Regions from separate parts of the Mesorhizobium sp. C399B genome, predicted to be linked through region 1. Evidence: predicted binding sites of a transcription regulator. Region 1 holds the regulator's gene; each other region holds the start of a gene.
The links. The regulator PhoB, encoded in region 1, activates phosphate uptake and scavenging genes when phosphate is short. The targets are predictions, from matches to a motif close to TGTCATNNANCTGTCAT.
Positions count from the first base shown of each region.

Region 2: the regulator PhoB is predicted to act here: its motif matches at 1,336-1,352, upstream of olsB (l-ornithine N(alpha)-acyltransferase).
Region 3: the regulator PhoB is predicted to act here: its motif matches at 3,846-3,862, upstream of NLY36_RS13930 (alkaline phosphatase D family protein).

Region 1 covers NZ_CP100472.1:2,609,059-2,614,819, reverse strand. Annotated here, with positions in the region: gene pstC (phosphate ABC transporter permease subunit PstC) at 1-217, shown strand, start outside; gene pstA (phosphate ABC transporter permease PstA) at 214-1,530, shown strand; gene pstB (phosphate ABC transporter ATP-binding protein PstB) at 1,548-2,372, shown strand; gene phoU (phosphate signaling complex protein PhoU) at 2,414-3,118, shown strand; gene phoB (phosphate regulon transcriptional regulator PhoB) at 3,135-3,824, shown strand; gene NLY36_RS12390 (ROK family protein) at 3,855-5,090, opposite strand; gene xylF (D-xylose ABC transporter substrate-binding protein) at 5,356-5,761, shown strand, end outside.
Region 2 covers NZ_CP100472.1:2,253,906-2,259,666, reverse strand. Annotated here, with positions in the region: gene NLY36_RS10695 (trimeric intracellular cation channel family protein) at 1-282, shown strand, start outside; gene olsB (l-ornithine N(alpha)-acyltransferase) at 397-1,272, opposite strand; gene NLY36_RS10685 (response regulator) at 1,549-3,837, opposite strand; gene acuI (acrylyl-CoA reductase (NADPH)) at 3,980-4,969, opposite strand; gene lspA (signal peptidase II) at 5,075-5,563, opposite strand; gene NLY36_RS10670 (TrmH family RNA methyltransferase) at 5,560-5,761, opposite strand, start outside.
Region 3 covers NZ_CP100472.1:2,919,833-2,925,593, reverse strand. Annotated here, with positions in the region: gene ppa (inorganic diphosphatase) at 1-332, shown strand, start outside; gene NLY36_RS13950 (hypothetical protein) at 559-1,152, opposite strand; gene NLY36_RS13945 (hypothetical protein) at 1,179-1,622, opposite strand; gene NLY36_RS13940 (TetR/AcrR family transcriptional regulator) at 1,699-2,316, opposite strand; gene NLY36_RS13935 (MFS transporter) at 2,390-3,673, shown strand; gene NLY36_RS13930 (alkaline phosphatase D family protein) at 3,934-5,508, shown strand; gene NLY36_RS13925 (hypothetical protein) at 5,556-5,761, opposite strand, start outside.

The DNA.
Region 1 (5,761 bases):
GGCGGCGGGCGTCGCCGCCAATCTGACGGCCAATCCGTTCGAGGCGATGACGACCATCACCGTCAAGATCGTCAACCAGCTGACCGGCGACCTCGAGTTCAACTCGCCGCAGACGCTGGTCGCCTTCGCGCTCGGCCTGACGCTGTTCGCGCTGACGCTGGTGATGAACATCGTCGCCCTCTACATCGTGCGCAAGTACCGGGAGCAGTACGAATGACCGACATCCCCCTGGACACGATGGCGGGCGCCGTCGCGCGACCGCGCCGCGACATCGGGCTGAAGGCGCGCTATGCCGCCGAACGCCGGTTCCGCATCTATGGCGTGATTGCGATCTCGGTGGGCCTGGCGTTCCTGGCCATCATGCTGATCACCATCGTCTCGAAAGGCTACACCGCCTTCTGGCAGACGACGGTGACGCTGCCGGTCACCTTCGACGAGAAGGTGATCGATCCCTCCGGCAAGCGCGCGACCGACCCTACCGTGCTGATCAAGGCGAACTATCCCAAGCTCGCCGAAAACGCGCTGGTGGCCAAGCTCGGCATCGATCCGGCCAACAAGCCGATGATGCTGAAGCTCAAGGGCTTCCTGTCGGAAGGCGCCCGCGTCCAGCTGCGCGACATCGTCTCCGCCGATCCGTCGGTGATCGGCAGGACGCGTGACGTCGACATCCTGGCTGCCGCGAACCTCGACTCGGCCTTCAAGGGCCAGATCGACCTCGGCGTCGATGAAGCGCGCCGCAAGGTGTCCAACCAGCAGATCGACTGGATGAACAAGCTTAAAGCCGACGGCGTGATGGCCGAGCATTTCAACACCGGCCTGTTCACCTATGGCGCCTCCAGCCGGCCCGAAACGTCGGGCATGGGCGTGGCGATCATCGGCTCGTTCTACATGATGGTGATCGTGCTGTTGCTGGCGCTGCCGATCGGCGTCGCCGCCTCCATCTATCTGGAGGAGTTCGCCAAGAAGAACCGCTTTACGGACCTGATCGAAGTCAACATCAACAATCTCGCGGCGGTGCCGTCGATCGTCTTCGGTCTGCTTGGCCTTGCCGTGTTCATCAACTTCCTCGGCATGCCGCGCTCGGCTTCCTTCGTCGGCGGCCTGGTGCTGACCTTGATGACATTGCCGACCATAATCATCGCCACGCGCGCCGCCCTCGCCGCGGTGCCGCCGTCTATCCGCTCGGCGGCCCTAGGTCTCGGCGCCTCCAAGATGCAGATGGTGTTCCATCACATCCTGCCGCTTGCCGCCCCAGGCATCCTTACCGGCACCATCATCGGCCTGGCGCGTGCGCTCGGCGAGACAGCACCGCTGCTCTTGATCGGCATGGTCGCTTTCGTCGCCGATTATCCGACGACGCCTTTCGATCCGGCGACCGCGCTGCCGGTTCAGATCTATATGTGGGCAAACGAGGCTGAGCGCGCTTTTGTCGAGCGCATGTCCGGCGCCATCATCATCCTGCTCGTCTTCCTCATGGCCATGAACATCACCGCGATCGTGCTCCGGCGCCGGTTCGAGCGGCGCTGGTAGAAAAAAGGCAATTTGGTATGAACATCATGACCGAACAGTCCCTTGAGAATGCAGTGGGCGACAAAATGAACGCCAAGTCGAACGAAGTCATCAAGATGCGCGGCGACAAGGTCGGCGTGTTCTATGGCGAGAAGCAGGCGTTGTTCGACGTCAATCTCGACGTCCGCCAGAACCAGGTGACGGCGCTGATCGGCCCGTCCGGCTGCGGCAAGTCGACCTTCCTGCGCTGCCTCAACCGCATGAACGACACCATCGATTCGGCGCGGGTGACCGGCAAGATCACGCTCGATGAAGACGACATCTACGACAAGAACATCGATGTCGTCGAACTGCGCGCCCGCGTCGGCATGGTGTTCCAGAAACCCAACCCGTTCCCGAAGTCGATCTACGAGAACGTCGCCTACGGCCCGCGCATCCATGGGCTGGCCAAGCGCAAGTCCGACATGGACCAGATCGTCGAGCAGAGCCTGAAGAAGGCTGCGATCTGGAACGAGGTCAAGGACCGCCTGCAGGAGCCCGGCACCGGCCTGTCCGGCGGCCAGCAGCAGCGCCTGTGCATCGCGCGCGCCATCGCCGTGTCGCCGGAGGTGATCCTGATGGACGAGCCCTGCTCGGCGCTCGATCCGATCGCCACCGCCCGTGTCGAGGAGCTGATCGACGAACTGCGCCAGAACTACACGATCGTCATCGTCACCCATTCGATGCAGCAGGCGGCGCGCGTCTCGCAGCGCACGGCGATGTTCCATCTCGGCTATCTCGTCGAGGAGGGCGCCACCGACAAGATGTTCACCAACCCCGACGACAAGCGCACCCAGGACTACATTACCGGCCGCTTCGGCTGAGCCGTCCGGCGGGTGAATTTTCAGGCACGAGGACCAAGATCATGGGTGAACATACCGTCGCCTCCTTCGATGAAGAGCTCGGGCAGATCAGCAAGCTGATCCGCGACATGGGCGATCTGGCAGGCTCGATGGTCAGCGGCTCGACCAGGGCGCTGCTCAATTCGGACAATGCGCTGGCACAGCGTGTCGTTTCCGACGACGCCATCATGGATGCGCGCCAGCGCGAACTGGACGACCGCGCCATCACGCTGATCGCCAAGCGCCAGCCGATGGCCAACGATCTGCGCGCCGTGGTCGGCTCGATCCGCATGGCGGGCGACCTCGAGCGCATCGGCGATCTCGCCAAGAACATCGCCAAACGCGTCGGCACCGTGGGCTTGAGCGTCACGCCGCGCGACCTCTCGCACTCCATCGATGCCATGGCGCAACTGGTGCTGATCCAGGTGCAAGGCGTCGTCGAGGAATATGCCGCCACCGATGCGGCAGCTCTTGCAAAACTCAGGAATGACGACGAGCGCATCGACGTCAAATACACGTCCGTGTTTCGTGAGCTTTTGACCTACATGATGGAAGACCCTCGCAACATCACCGCCTGCACGCATCTCTTGTTCTGCGCCAAGAATCTTGAGCGCATCGGCGATCATGTCACCAACATCGCCGAAAATGCGTATTATGTGCTGACCGGCCAGCAATTGCCCGCCAATCGTCCGAAGCAGGACGAGACGGCGATGGCCACGCCGGCCTGATGAGGGTGAACTGCCTATGATCGCGCCACGCATCATGGTCGTGGAGGACGAGGAGCCGCTAGGCGTGCTCCTCCGCTACAACCTCGAATCCGAAGGCTATCAGGTCGAGGTGGTGACACGCGGGGACGAGGCCGAGATCCGCCTGCAGGAAAACGTGCCCGATCTCCTGGTGCTCGACTGGATGGTGCCGGCTGTCTCCGGCATCGAGCTCTGCCGGCGGCTTAGAGTGCGGCCCGAAACCGAGCGGCTGCCGATCATCATGCTGACCGCGCGCGGTGAGGAAAGCGATCGCGTGCGCGGCCTGTCCACCGGCGCCGACGACTATCTGGTCAAGCCATTCTCGACGCCGGAGTTCATGGCGCGCGTGAAGGCGCTGCTGCGCCGGGCCAAGCCGGAAGTGCTGTCCAGCGTGCTCAAGGTCGGCGACATCGTGCTCGACCGCGAGTCGCACCGTGTCTACCGCAAGAAGAGCGAGATCAGGCTCGGACCGACCGAGTTCCGGCTGCTCGAATTCATGATGCGCCATCCCGGCCGCGTGTTCTCGCGCAGCCAACTGCTCGACAATGTCTGGGGCGAGACGATCTATATCGACGAGCGAACCGTCGACGTCCATGTCGGGCGCTTACGCAAAGCGGTCAACAACGGCCGCATGCCGGATGTCATCCGTACCATTCGCGGCGCCGGCTACGCGATCAGGGAAGACTAGGATGCTGCGCGTCGCGCCGTTGCCGGCCATTCAGGCGACATGCTTGCCGGATTTGGCCTGAATGCCCGGCGCGAAAATCTCCTGATCGACGAAGCCGAGCGCGCGCATGGCACAGCCTTCGCGGATCAGCGGCAGCTCGTTGGGCTCGGTGTCGAAGGAGATCGATTTCGAGTGCTGGCCGCCGGCGGTCTGGGCGATCGCTTCGCGCAATGCCGGCTCGATCAGGTCGAAGGCGGCGGCGCTGACGCCGACCATGGCGACGGGTGCCGGATCGATCAGCGCAAACAGGCTGCCGAGGCCGAAGCCGAGCGCCTCGCCGGCCTTGCGATAGGCTTCGCGCTCCGGGCCGTCGGTTTCGCGGGCGCGCGCGGCGAGTGCGCGCATATCAGCGTCGCTGATATCGACCGGCTCGGCATCCTCGCCCATCATTTTGGCGCTGCGCCAGATGGCGTAGTTTCCGGCATAGGCTTCCACGCAGCCGCGCCGCCCGCAGCGGCAGAGCGCGCCGCCCGGACGGTGGATCATGTGGCCGAACTCGCCGCCCGAGGAATGGGTGCCGGTGAACAGTTCGCCTTTCAGCACCAGGCCCATGCCGATGCCGTGCGATAAGAGGATGGCGATAAAATTGTCGCGGTAGCGCTCGGGCTGGCGCCATTGCAGCGCCACCGCCATCATGTTGCAATCGTTCTCCATGGTGGCAGGAATGCCGAATTCCGCTTCCAACATGTCGGCGAAGGCAATGTCGGTCAGTGGCGTGATCGGCGACCACAGCATGGCGCGCGCCTGCGAATCGGTGATGCCCTGGATGCCCATGGCAATGCGGGCGATGCTCTGGACATCGAGGTCGGGATCCTCAAGCCGCCGCCGGACGATTGCTACGCATTCGCCAATCAGCTCGTCGCGCGGCTTGGTCAGCGTGTCCAGCCGGCGCTGTTCCTCGGCGACGACGTGGCCGGCATAGTCGATGACGGTGACGGACAGGAAATTGAGCGACAGCACGACGGTCATCACCGCCGCCGCTTCCGGGTTGAGACCAAGGCCCACCTGCGGCCGGCCGCGTTTCAGTGCGCCGGTCTCGCCAGGTTTGCCTTCAATCAGGATGCCTTCTTGAATCAGATCAGACGAGATTGCCGATATGGTCGAGTGGCTGAGGCCGGTGGTCGCCGCAATCTCGGTCCGCGACGGCTGGCCGGCCCGGCGCACGGCTGAAATCACCATCGCACGGTTGCGACGGCGCAGATCGTCGTGGCGGATTCCAACCGACATTTGTTTCCTCCCGGCCTCCTCGCGCCTCATGATAGTGAAGGCGTTCGACGGCACCAGCCAAATATTGGCAGACGCCGGCAGCCCTGTCATTGTTTATTGCGGACCTCGAAAAAATTCGGCACGGCCATCAGAATCCATCAGAATCGATGTTGACAGCGCGTTATCATTGAACCAGTATTTTTTCGAGGCTCGAAAAAATAGCGCCTCTGTGTGCCGGCCCTCGGGCCAGTTTTGTCGCGCCGCACGCGGCGCAGGGAGGATTATGATGAACAGATTTGCAGCCGCCATGCTGGCGGGTGTCGCCATGTCGCTGGCGCTGATGTCGGTCGCGCAGGCGAAGGACAAGGTCATCGGCGTGTCGTGGTCGAACTTCCAGGAAGAGCGCTGGAAGACCGACGAGGCGGCGATGAAAACGGCGATCGAAGCCGCCGGCGACAAGTACATTTCGGCCGACGCGCAGTCCAATCCCGGCAAGCAGCTGACCGACGTCGAAAGCCTGATCTCGCAGGGCGCCAACTCGCTGATCATCCTGGCGCAGGACGCCTCGGCCATCGGCCCGGCGGTGCAGAAGGCGCTGGACGAAGGCATTCCGGTCGTCGGCTATGATCGCCTGATCGAGAACAAGGACGTCTTCTACCTGACCTTCGACAACAAGGAAGTCGGCCGCATGC
Region 2 (5,761 bases), 360 kb from region 1:
TCCGTTGTTATGGGCGTGCTGACCGCTACGTTCGGCGGCATCCTGCGCGATCTGCTGGCCGGCGAGCCATCGGTGCTGCTCAGGCCCGAAATCTACGTCACCGCCGCACTCGCGGGCGCCGGCCTCTACACACTTGGCGATCTTGCCGGCCTGCCGCCGCTCGCCTCGGATATCACCGGCTTCGTCGCGGCTTTCCTGGTGCGCGGCGGCGCGCTGAAATTCGGCTGGACCTTTCCGTCCTACAAGAGCCGCCCGGGACGGCGACCGGAGGATATTCCATAGGGAGAGGGATTAGGGAATAGGGAATAGGGAATAGGGAATAGGGAATAGGGAATAGGGAATAGTCAGCAATTCGCGGCAGCCTTCACTACTGCCTACTGGCTACTGCCTACTGCCTCACGCCGCAAAGCGCTGCGCTTCCCCGCCATAATAGTTGACGTAGCGAGCGCCGATTTCCTTGACCGGCATCACCACGAACACATCGACGGTGGAGAACTCACGGTCGATGACGCAGCCGTCGCCGATGCGGGCGCCGACGCGCAGATAGCCCTTGACCAACGGCGGCATGGCCGCAATCGCCGCCTTGGCGTTGACCGCCTCGATCGGCATCAGGTCCATCGAGCAATAGCGCCCGGAGACCGCCCGCACATCCCAGGCGGAGTTGGTCCGGCAGTGATGGGCAAGGTAGGTGAGCGCCTCGGCATGCGCAGCCGGCACCGTGCCAGGGAACGAGGCACAACCGGTCATCACGCCGATCTCATAGTGGTTGATGTAGGCCCAGATGCCTTGCCACAGCGCCTCGATGGTGCGCTTCGAGCGGTATTCCGGCAGCACGCAGGAGCGGCCGAGCTCAAGGAAGCGCTGGCCAGGATGGCGGGCGATCAGCTTGGTCAGTTCGAACTCGCCTTCGGAATAGAAGCCGCCGGCGGTCGCGGCAATCTCTTGCCGCAGCAGGCGGTAAGTGCCGACGATGCGGCGATGCTCGGGGCCGGAGATCGAAGTGTCCAGCACGAGGAGATGGTCGCACAGCGGGTCGAAGCGGTCGGCGTCGCGCCGGTCCTGCGCCTGGAACAGGTCCTTCCTGGCGCCAAGCTCGTCATAAAACACCCGGTAGCGCACTTCCTGGGCGGCGGCGATCTCGGCCTCATTGCGGGCAAGCCGCACTTCGAGATTGCCGATACGGCCCAGCGGTGCGCCTGTTGCGACGGCATCGGCGTTCCGCGCGGCGAGCAAAGCGCCGCCTGCGCTGGGCCGAGTGTCACATTCCGGCATAACTGTATGCACGAGTGATTCTCCTTCGAGCCATCCCTCTTGGCACGGGGATACGGTGTAGGTGCAACAGGATTGTGACAGTACCGTGATACGGCGCGACGGGCAATACTTCGTCGGCTGGCGAAAACCCTCATTCGGCTACCTACGTGACGCGAGGATTGCGCCAGCGTCGCCTTGAAGCGCGTCGCGCTGGGACGATTCACGCGACGCGCTTCAAGTCTTTGTTTTGTGCATGTCGTCTTCTCAAAACCGGGGCCACTTTTGAGCGACATGAATTCAGGCGGCCACCTGGCCCTCGACGGCATGGACCAGCGCGTCGGGATCGAGCGGCTTGGTGACAAAGCCGCTGGCGCCATGGGCGAGCACGGTGTGGCGGGTCTTTTCCTGGCTGTCGGCCGAAAGCACCATGATCGGAACCGGCGGCACAGCCATTTCCTCCTCGTGGCGGCGGATGGCGGCGATCGCGTCCAGCCCGTCCATAACCGGCATGTGCAAATCCATCAGCACCACATCGAAGCGATTTTTCAGCCCGGCTTCGGTCACCGCCTCGACCGCGGCCTTGCCATTGCCGACCACTTTCACGCGGTGTCCCGCCTTCAAAAGCGTGGCGCGGGCAAGCATGGCGTTGATGTCGTTGTCTTCGGCGATCAGCACCGACAAACCTTGCTGGCGCCCGCCATGGGCACGAAGCGAGGACGCGCCGGTCTTTTCCGGCTTGGGCGGCGGCAAGGCAGGGGCATGACTGGTCAGCAGCACGCGCAGCAGGGTTTCGCCGCGCACCGGCCTCGCCAGGAAGGTGGCGTAGCCGTTGGTGCGGAATTCGCCAAGCATGCCGCGGTCGGTCGGCGCGATCAGCGTGATCGCCTCGCAATCGGCAAAGCCACTCTGGCGCAGGCGCTTGAGCAGTCTGCCGTCGCCGTCCTCCAGGGCCGCGTCGATCAACAGCACATCGCAATGTTCGGCGAAGGGCGTCGCCTGGGAAGCGGTTGCGGCGACGTCGACGGCGCCGCCATGGGCGCGGATGGTGCGGGCGATGGCGTCCGCCTCGACGGCGTTCTTCGACACGATCACGGCGCGCCGGCCGGCCAGGATGTTCTGCCGGTTCTGCGGTGCTTCGGTTGCTCCTGCGGCCGGGATCTCGAAGACGAATTCCGATCCCTCGCCAAGCCGGCTCGACACCGAAATGGCACCGCCCATGGCGGCGACCAGGCGCCTCGATATGGCCAGACCGAGGCCGGCGCCGCCATGGGTGCGGGTCGAGGTGCCGTCGGACTGTTCGAACTCCTCGAAGATGCGCTCCATATCCTCTTCGCGCAGGCCAGGGCCGGTGTCGGCGACGGTGAAGCAGATGCGGTCGCTGGTTTCGGTGCGGGCCCGTGCAACCGAAACCAGCACGCCGCCGGTGTCGGTGAACTTGATCGCATTGCCGATCAGGTTGAGCAGCACCTGCCTGACTCTTCCCGGATCGGCCATGATCATCTGTGGCACGTCGGGCTCGACATGACAGCCGAGGCCGATGTTCTTGGCGAAGGCTTTCGCCGCCATCAGTTCGATGATGTTGTCGGCAATTTCACGCAACGATGTCGGCTGCGGTTCCGGGTCGAAGCGGCCGGCCTCGATCTTGGAATAGTCGAGCAGGTCTTCGATGAGCGCCAAAAGCGCGCTGGCCGAGGTCGAGACGGCGCCGACATAGGTGCGCTGCTCGGGCGACAGATTGGTGTCGGCCAGTAGCTTGGCCATGCCCATGATGCCGTTCATCGGCGTGCGGATCTCATGGCTGACGGTGGCGAGGAAGCGCGACTTGGCCTGGCTGGCATATTCGGCGCGCTCGCGCGCGGTGATCAACGAGGATTCGGCGCGCTTGCGGGCGGTGATGTCACGGGCAATCGCCCGGTGCGAGACGGCGCCGCTATCCTTGTCGCGCACCGACAGTTCGATCCACGAGAACCAGCGCGGACCGTTCGGCGTGCGGATGGAGACGTCGGTGGAACTCAGGCATTCGTGATCCGAAAAGGCGGCGTCGGGAACGATACCGACATCGATGCCGAGGTCGGCCAGAGTCCTGCCGGCAAGGTCGCGCTGATCGGTTCCGACGAGGCCGGCGAAAACCATGTTGGCATAGACGATGTGGCCGTCGCGGTCGCGGTGGACGACGAGATCGCCGAGCGCATCGATCAGCCCGCGAAAACGCTCCTCGCTCTCCTGCATCTCCCACATGCGGTCGGCCAGCGTCTCGATCTCGGCGCGGCTGCGCGCGGCGGTTTCGTCGAGCAAGGCCGTCGCGCGGTGGACGGTGCGGCGGTTGCGCAGGTGCATGGCGACGCCGGCAACGCCTGTCGCCAGCAGGCCGAGGGTGATGAAGATCGGCGCACCGGTGAGGTGGGAGAGGCCCGCCAGCACGACACTGGCGACCACCGTCAGGAACGGCAGGCCCTCGGACGTGGGGCGCGGCAAATCCGGCGCCAGCGGCGGCGCGGCAACATGCTGCCGCTTGGGCGTCGCCGGGTTCGGCCCGTCGATGCTTTCGGCGCGGCTCTTCTCTTTCCTGGCGGACTCCGCGATCATGCGGAACTCCTTGCCAGATAGAGATTATGGAAAAGCGCGGCGGATCGTTCGAATTTTAGCGGTCATGCATTTTTGGCGGTTTTCCGCATCGCCTGATCTTTTCCGAAACCTGATTCCCTTTCGGGATCATGCTTCGGGAGCCTCACATATCGACAACCACGCGGCCCCTGATCTTGCCCTCGACGATGTCATGGGCGGCGGTGATGATGCCGTCGAAGCCGATGGTCGTCGACAGGCCGGCGAGCTTCTTGAGATCAAGATCGCTGCCGATGCGGCGCCAGGCTTCCAGCCGCACAGCCTTTGGCGCCATCACTGAATCGATGCCGAGCAGCGAGACGCCGCGCAGGATGAACGGGGCGACGCTCGACGGCAGATCCATGCCACTCGCCAGGCCGCAGGCGGCGACCGCGCCGCCATAGGCGGTCATCGACAGCACATTGGCCAGCGTGTGGCTGCCGACGGCATCGATGCCGCCGGCCCAGCGCTCCTTGGCCAGCGGCTTGGCCGGCTGGGAGAGTTCCTCGCGCGAAATCACTTCGGCGGCACCGAGGCCGATCAGATAGGAGCTTTCGGCGTTGCGGCCGGTCGAGGCGATGACGTGATAGCCAAGGCTGGACAGGATCGAGACCGCGACCGACCCAACGCCGCCGGCTGCACCCGTCACCACCACCGGGCCGCGATCCGGCAGGATGCCGTGCCGCTCCAGCGCCATGACGCTGAGCATGGCCGTATAGCCGGCGGTGCCGACCGCCATCGCATCGTGCGCGCTGATGCCGTCGGGCAACGGCACCAGCCAGTCGCCGTTGACGCGCGCGCGCCCGGCATAGGCGCCGAAATGCGTCTCGCCGACGCCCCAGCCATTGAGGATGACCTTGTCGCCCTTGCGCCAGTCGGCATGCGATGAGGAGAGGACGGTTCCGGCGAAATCGATGCCCGGCACCAGCGGCCAGCGGCGGATCACTGGCGCTTTCCCAGTGATGGCCAGCCCGTCCTTGTAGTTGACCGTCGTCGCCTCGACCGCGACAGTTACGTCGCCTTCCATCAGATCGGCTTCGCTGAAATCGACGATCTCGACCGATTGCTTCTTTTCGGCGTCGCGCGAAACGAGGATGGCTTTGAAGGTTTCAGGCATCTCTTCTCCTCGGCTTCGCAAAGGCTGGCGGTCGGCATTGGCTGGCTCTGGCCGAACTGTGCGGCGACCGTCCGGCGAGGTCAATTGGTCAAAAGAGTCGGGCCGTCAGGCTTCTGGGCCTTGCGGCTTGGCCTCGCGCCGCCAGCCGATGAACTCGTCGAAGACGACCAGCGCCGCGCCGACCGAAATGAAGGCATCGGCAAGGTTGAAGACGGCGAAGGACCATACCGGCGTGTGGAATAATATATAGTCGATGACGTGGCCGTAGACGGCGCGGTCGATCAGATTGCCGATCGCGCCGCCGATGATCAGGGCAAAGCCGATGCGGGCCAGCACATGGCCGGAGGGCGTGCGCGTCGCCAGATAAAGCACGAAGGCAACGACCACGACCGCGATGACGACCAGGCCGGTGTCGCCGAAGGACGAGAACATCGAGAAGGCGATGCCGGTATTGTAGGTGCGAAACAGCGCCAGGAATGGCACCAGGTCGAGCTTTTCCTGGAAGACGAGGCCGGTCTCGATCAGATGCTTTATCCACTGGTCGAGCGCGATTGCCACCATCACCAGCAGCGCATAGGGAGACCATGATTTCACGATGTGGCGTCCTCGGGGGCAAGTTTCAGCGCGCCGCGGCGGATCTCGAACAGCATGATTCCGGTGGCGACCGCCAAATTGAGTGAATCGGCGCGGCCGGCCTGCGGAATCCGCAGCAGCCGGTCGCAGCTTTCCGCCAGATTGTCGGGCAGGCCCTGCTGCTCATTGCCCATCATCAAGAGCACCGGTCCTCGGGAG
Region 3 (5,761 bases), 310 kb from region 1:
ACCCGATCGACGTGCTGGTCTGCAACACGCGCGCGCTGGTGCCGGGCTGCGTCATCAATGTGCGACCGATCGGCGTGCTGGTGATGGAAGACAATGCCGGCCAGGACGAGAAGGTCATTGCCGTGCCGTCGCCGAAGCTGACGCTGCGCTACGAAAACGTCACCGAATACACGCAGCTGCCCGAGATCACCCGCGACCAGGTCCAGCACTTTTTCGAGCACTACAAGGATCTCGAGCCCGGCAAATGGGTCAAGATCGAAGGCTGGCACGATTCCAAATACGCCAAGAAGATGATCGTCGACGCGATCGCACGGGCGAAGGCGGCAAAGTAGCGCCGAGAGAGGCCTGCGTCTCGTTCAAGTAAGCGGCAAACGCCAGCGAGGCACCCCCCTCTGGCCTGCCGGCCATCTCCCCCTCAAGGGGGGAGATCGGATGTCGCAACGGCTTTCGTCAATTTTCAGCGCCGAAAGAAAAAGCGCCGCCAGCGAAGCTGCCAATCTCCCCCCTTGAGGGGGAGATGCCCGGCAGGGCAGAGGGGGGTGCCTTGCACCCACGTGGCTAGTTATCCACCCTGCCAAAAGCCGGGACGTTGCCGATGACGGTGTGCTTGTCCTTGCCACAGGCGAAACTCTTCGCCTTTTCGTCCGCCAGCTTGCGCGCCTGGTCGTTGGCCTGCGGGTTGCCGGTGGCCAGCACGAGGCCGATGGTGCAGCCGTCGCGGGCTTCCATCTGGGCGACCTTGGCGACGAGCAGCACTTCGGTCGGCTTGTTCTCGTCCTCGGGATTGCTGATCGAGCGGCGGTGGATGACGGCAAAGGGAACGGCAACGTCGCCCTTGGTCTCGATGCGCCATTCGACCCTGGCGCCGGACGAGTTGAAGCCGGAAAAGCTCTCCCAGACCGAGGTCATCTCGCCGCCGGGCGGAAACCCGTAGAACAGCGATTCACGCGCATCGTCATAGGCGATCAGCACGGGATAGCCGCGATAGCCGGAGCAGGCGAGTTCGGCCCAGTCGCCGTCACCTTCCTCGGCCTTCGCATAGGTGACGCAATCCTTTTGCGAGTCGAGGTCGGTGTAGACGCTGGATATTCCGTCGGCATGGGCGACCTGGCAGAGGCCGGCAAGGGCAAGCGAGAGCAGAAGAGCGCGCATGGCGAATAATCCCTGTGGTTATTTCGCTATCGGGCTCTGAGCCTCGCAAAAAAATATAGCGCGTACAAAGCGGAAAACGAAGCGGCTGCAACGAACGCCTGGTAGTCCATCCAGCAGATTGCGAGGAGTGACGCGCAGGCGGCAAGCAGGACGACGGGAACAAAAACATCCAGGTATAAAAATACCAAAGCGACTGCGCTTATCGACGCGATCAGAATGCGCGCCGTTTGGGTAATGCCGTGTGCCTTGCCGTCGAAATACATCCCAACATACATCGCAACCGATGCGACCAAAAACAGAAAAAGCACTCTGCGCAGAACGGCCTCCTTGACCCTGTGCTCGTTCAGGTCGAAGACCGTGGCAATATCCCTCTTTTCCTCGTGCGAGATCAACGCCAGGTCGCCCCGCTTCATGTAATTGATCCCGAACATTTTTTTGAGATCGTCCAAAATCGTCTGAGCAATGTTCAAGTCGTTACCTGCGATTCTGTTTTGATCGCTGACATGACAGCGATATTGCTTGCGGTTGGAATGGATCGCAAGAGGTCTATTTCTTCAAGCTCGCCTCGATCAGCAGGTCGGCGTTGCGGGCGACCGCTGCCGCCGGGCCGCCGAGGCCGAAGAGCTGGCCACTGATATAGGCGCCTTCGATCAACAGCAGCAGGCCGTCGCCGAGCGTCTCAGGGTCTTTAGCGCCCATCGCTGCGGCCATCGCGCGCAGGCGGTGGCGCAACTCCTGCTTGTTGGCCTCGCTGACGACGCGCGCCGGATGGCCATGTGCGGGATATTCCACCGCCGCGTTGGTCATGCCGCAGCCGCGATAGTCCGGCCTTTGCGTGCGCTTGCCGACGCGAGTCAGGAAAGCCCTGAGCTGTGCCCGCGGGTCGCCGGGATGGGCAGCCACGGCTTCGTCGAAACGCTCCCAATACTCACGGTCATATTGCCTGAGATAGGAAGCGGCGAGCTCGTCCTTGGAGGGAAAGCTGCGGTAGAGGCTGGGCTTGGTGACGCCGGCGCGCTTGACGATCTCGTCGACGCCGATCGCCCGGATGCCGCGGCGGTAGAACAGGTCGTAGGCCACGTCGAGGATTTTCTTGGCAGCCTTGGGCGGTGCGGCTGCATGACCGTCCTTGATGGTCAGTTCAATATTTTTGTCCGTTGGCATGGTATGACTCGATTGACGTGTTACCGATCGGTACGTATACATGTCCTCACCCTGCAACGTACCGGTCAGTAACATGATAGCTCAATCCCGTCCCTTTGGCCAGCGCTACGCTTTCGTCGTGGTTGGCGTCATCTTCCTTTGCCTGTTGATCGCGGCCGGGCTTCGTTCCGCACCCTCGGTGATGATGCTGCCGTTGGATAAAAGCTTCGGCTGGGGGCGCGATACGGTTTCGATTGCCGCTGCGATCGGCATCTTCCTTTACGGCCTGACCGGGCCGTTTGCCGCCGCATTGATGGAGCGTATCGGCTTGCGCCGCACGCTGCTTGCCTCGCTTGTGATCATGTCGGGCTCGACCGCGCTCAGCCTACTGATGACCGAGCCCTGGCACCTGTTCCTCACCTGGGGCGTGTTTTCCGGCATCGGCTCCGGCGCGGTCGCCACCGTGCTCGGCGCCACCATCGTCAACCGCTGGTTCAAGACCAATCGCGGCTTGGTGATGGGGCTGATGTCGGCCTCCAGCGCCACCGGCCTGTTGGTGTTCCTGCCGCTGCTGGCATCGCTCGCCCAGTCGGGCGGCTGGCAGCCCGTCGCTATCGCCGTCTCGATCGCCACCGCCTGTCTTCTGCCGCTGGTCTGGCTGTTGGTTCCGGAGCGTCCCGCTTCGATCGGCATGGTGCGCTATGGCGCCGGGGCGGATGACGTGCCGCCGGTATCGCCGGCATCGCAAGGCAATTTCCTGGCGCATACGCTGAACACGCTACGCCGCGCTGCCCGCACCCGCGTCTTCTGGTATCTGTTCGCCACGTTCTTCATCTGCGGCTTCACCACCAACGGGCTGGTCGGCACGCATCTGATCTCCTTCTGCGGCGACATGGGCATCCCCGAGGTACAGGCCGCGGGCCTGCTGTCGCTTATGGGCATTTTCGACCTGATCGGGACGACGCTCTCGGGCTGGCTCACCGACCGTTTCGACCCGCGCAAGCTGCTCGGCGTCTACTACGGCATTCGCGGCCTGGCGCTGATCTATCTGCCCTATTCCGGCTTCTCGGCGACCAGCCTGATCATCTTCGCGGTGCTCTACGGTCTCGACTGGATCGCCACCGTGCCGCCGACGCTCAGGCTCGCCAACGAGGCCTTCGGTGACCGCAGCGGCCCGATCGTGTTCGGCTGGATCGTAGCCGGCCACCAAGTCGGCGCCGCCACCGCCGCCGCCTTCGGCGGCACCATGCGCGAATTGCAGGGCAATTACGAACTGGCTTTCCTGATCGCCGGCATGACGGCGATCGTGGCTGCGTGTCTGTCGCTGCTGATCAATACGAGCAGGCCGGCTTTCGATCCGGAGCCGCAAGCGGCGTAAGGCGCGGTACTAATCTCCCCCCTCAGGGGGGAGATGGCCGCGAAGCGGCCAGAGGGGGTCCGTGCGACCGGACTCAGCCTCTTGCGCAGAGGTCGGCGCTCCAAGCGAGGCGACCCCCTTCTGTCGCCTTCGGCGACATCTCCCCCCTCAAGGGCGGAGATCACCTGTCGATTGTTATCAAAGTTTCATCTTCCCGAGATGTGGCTGAAACATTGAAGCTGGAGCTTGCTGGCACCGTTCGAAGCCATCAGGAGACAGCCATGAACAAGATCTCGTTGACCCGCCGCGCTTTCGTCACCTCTGCCAGCGCCGCAGGTCTGCTCGGCGCATCGGGGCTCGCTTTGCCCTATTATTCGCGCGCCAGCCAGCGCCCGGCCTTCACCCATGGCGTCCAGTCCGGCGATGTCGATGCCTCGAGCGGCATGGTGTGGACGCGCACCGACCGGCCTTCGCGCGTCATGTTCGAAGTGTCGTCGACGGAAAACTTCGCCAATGCGACGCGGCTGGCGCCGCTCGATACCTCGCCGGCCAGCGACTTCACGGTCAAGCGCCTGCTTACCGACCTCGCCTCCGACCAGGATATCTTCTACCGGATGACTGCCGCCGACCTGTCGGATATCAACGCCGTTTCCGAACCGATCGTCGGCCGTTTCCGCACAGCACCCGCCTCGAAGCGCGACATAAAATTCGCCTGGTCGGGCGACACGGCCGGCCAGGGCTGGGGAATCGATGAGACCGGCATGAAAACCTACGCCACCATCGCCAGGCACACGCCGGATTTCTTCCTGCATTCCGGCGACACCATCTATGCCGATGGCGCCATGAAGGACGAGGTAGACCTGCCTGGCGGCGGCAAGTGGAAAAACGTCGTCCTGATCGACGGCAAGCGCAAGGTGGCCGAGACGCTGGATGAGTACCGCGACCAGTGGAAATACAACATGATGGACAAAAACGTTCTGGCCTTGAGCGCCATCTGCCCGACCTTCTACCAGTGGGACGATCACGAGGTGCTGAACAACTGGTCGGATTCGAAGAATCTCGGCGCCGACAGCCGCTACACCGAAAAATCCATCCATGTGCTCGCGGCGCGTGCGGCGCGCGCCTTCCATGAGATGACGACGATCCGCTACGAGCCGTCCGAGCCCGGCCGCGTCTACCGCAAGATCGCGCATGGGCCGCTGCTCGACGTGTTCTTCCTCGACATGCGCTCCTATCGCGGCCCGAACGGCCCCGACATGCAGGAGGACATGACGCCGCAGTCACGCATGCTGGGCGAACAGCAGACGAAATGGCTGAAGCGCGAGCTGACGAATTCCAGGGCGACCTGGAAGATCATTGCCGCCGACATGCCGCTCGGCCTCGTCGTCTGGGACGACGGCGCCAAGAAGGTCGGCGCGGAAGCCATCAGCAATGGCGACAATGGCCTGCCCAAAGGCCGCGAGCTCGAGATCGCCGACCTGTTGCGCTACATCAAGACTGCCGGCATCACCAACACGGTCTGGTTGACCGCCGATGTCCACTACACGGCGGCGCACTATTACAACCCCGACAAGGCGCGGTTCCAGGATTTCAATCCTTTCTGGGAATTCGTCTCGGGCCCGATCCACGCCGGTACCTTCGGTCCCAATGATTTCGACATGACCTTCGGCCCGGAGCTGAAATTCATCAAGGCGCCGACCACCGAACAGGGCCAGAACCTGCCACCCTCGGCCGGCCTGCAGTTCTTTGGCCTGGTGGACATTTCAGGGGCGACAGAGCAGCTGACCGTGCGGCTGATGGATCGCGACGACATCGAGCTTTACAAGGTGACGCTCGATCCGGTGCGGTCGGCGTAAGCCTTTGGGTCGGTGCGAAGGATCGCTATGCCTGGAATGGGCAGCCGTCAGTCCGGGTAGCAAACCGTCGGAATCTTCGGCCACACCGCGCTGTCGCAGCCTGCAACCTGCTGCCTCTGCTTGAAAGAGGCGCTGACCGGGCCGGTGACCACGGGGTCGACGCCATCAGGGGCGTCGGCAAACATCTGCTCGGCCGTCCGGTCGGACGACGAAGCCGGATTGGCTTCCTTCACCGTGGCGGCCGATTGAGCGG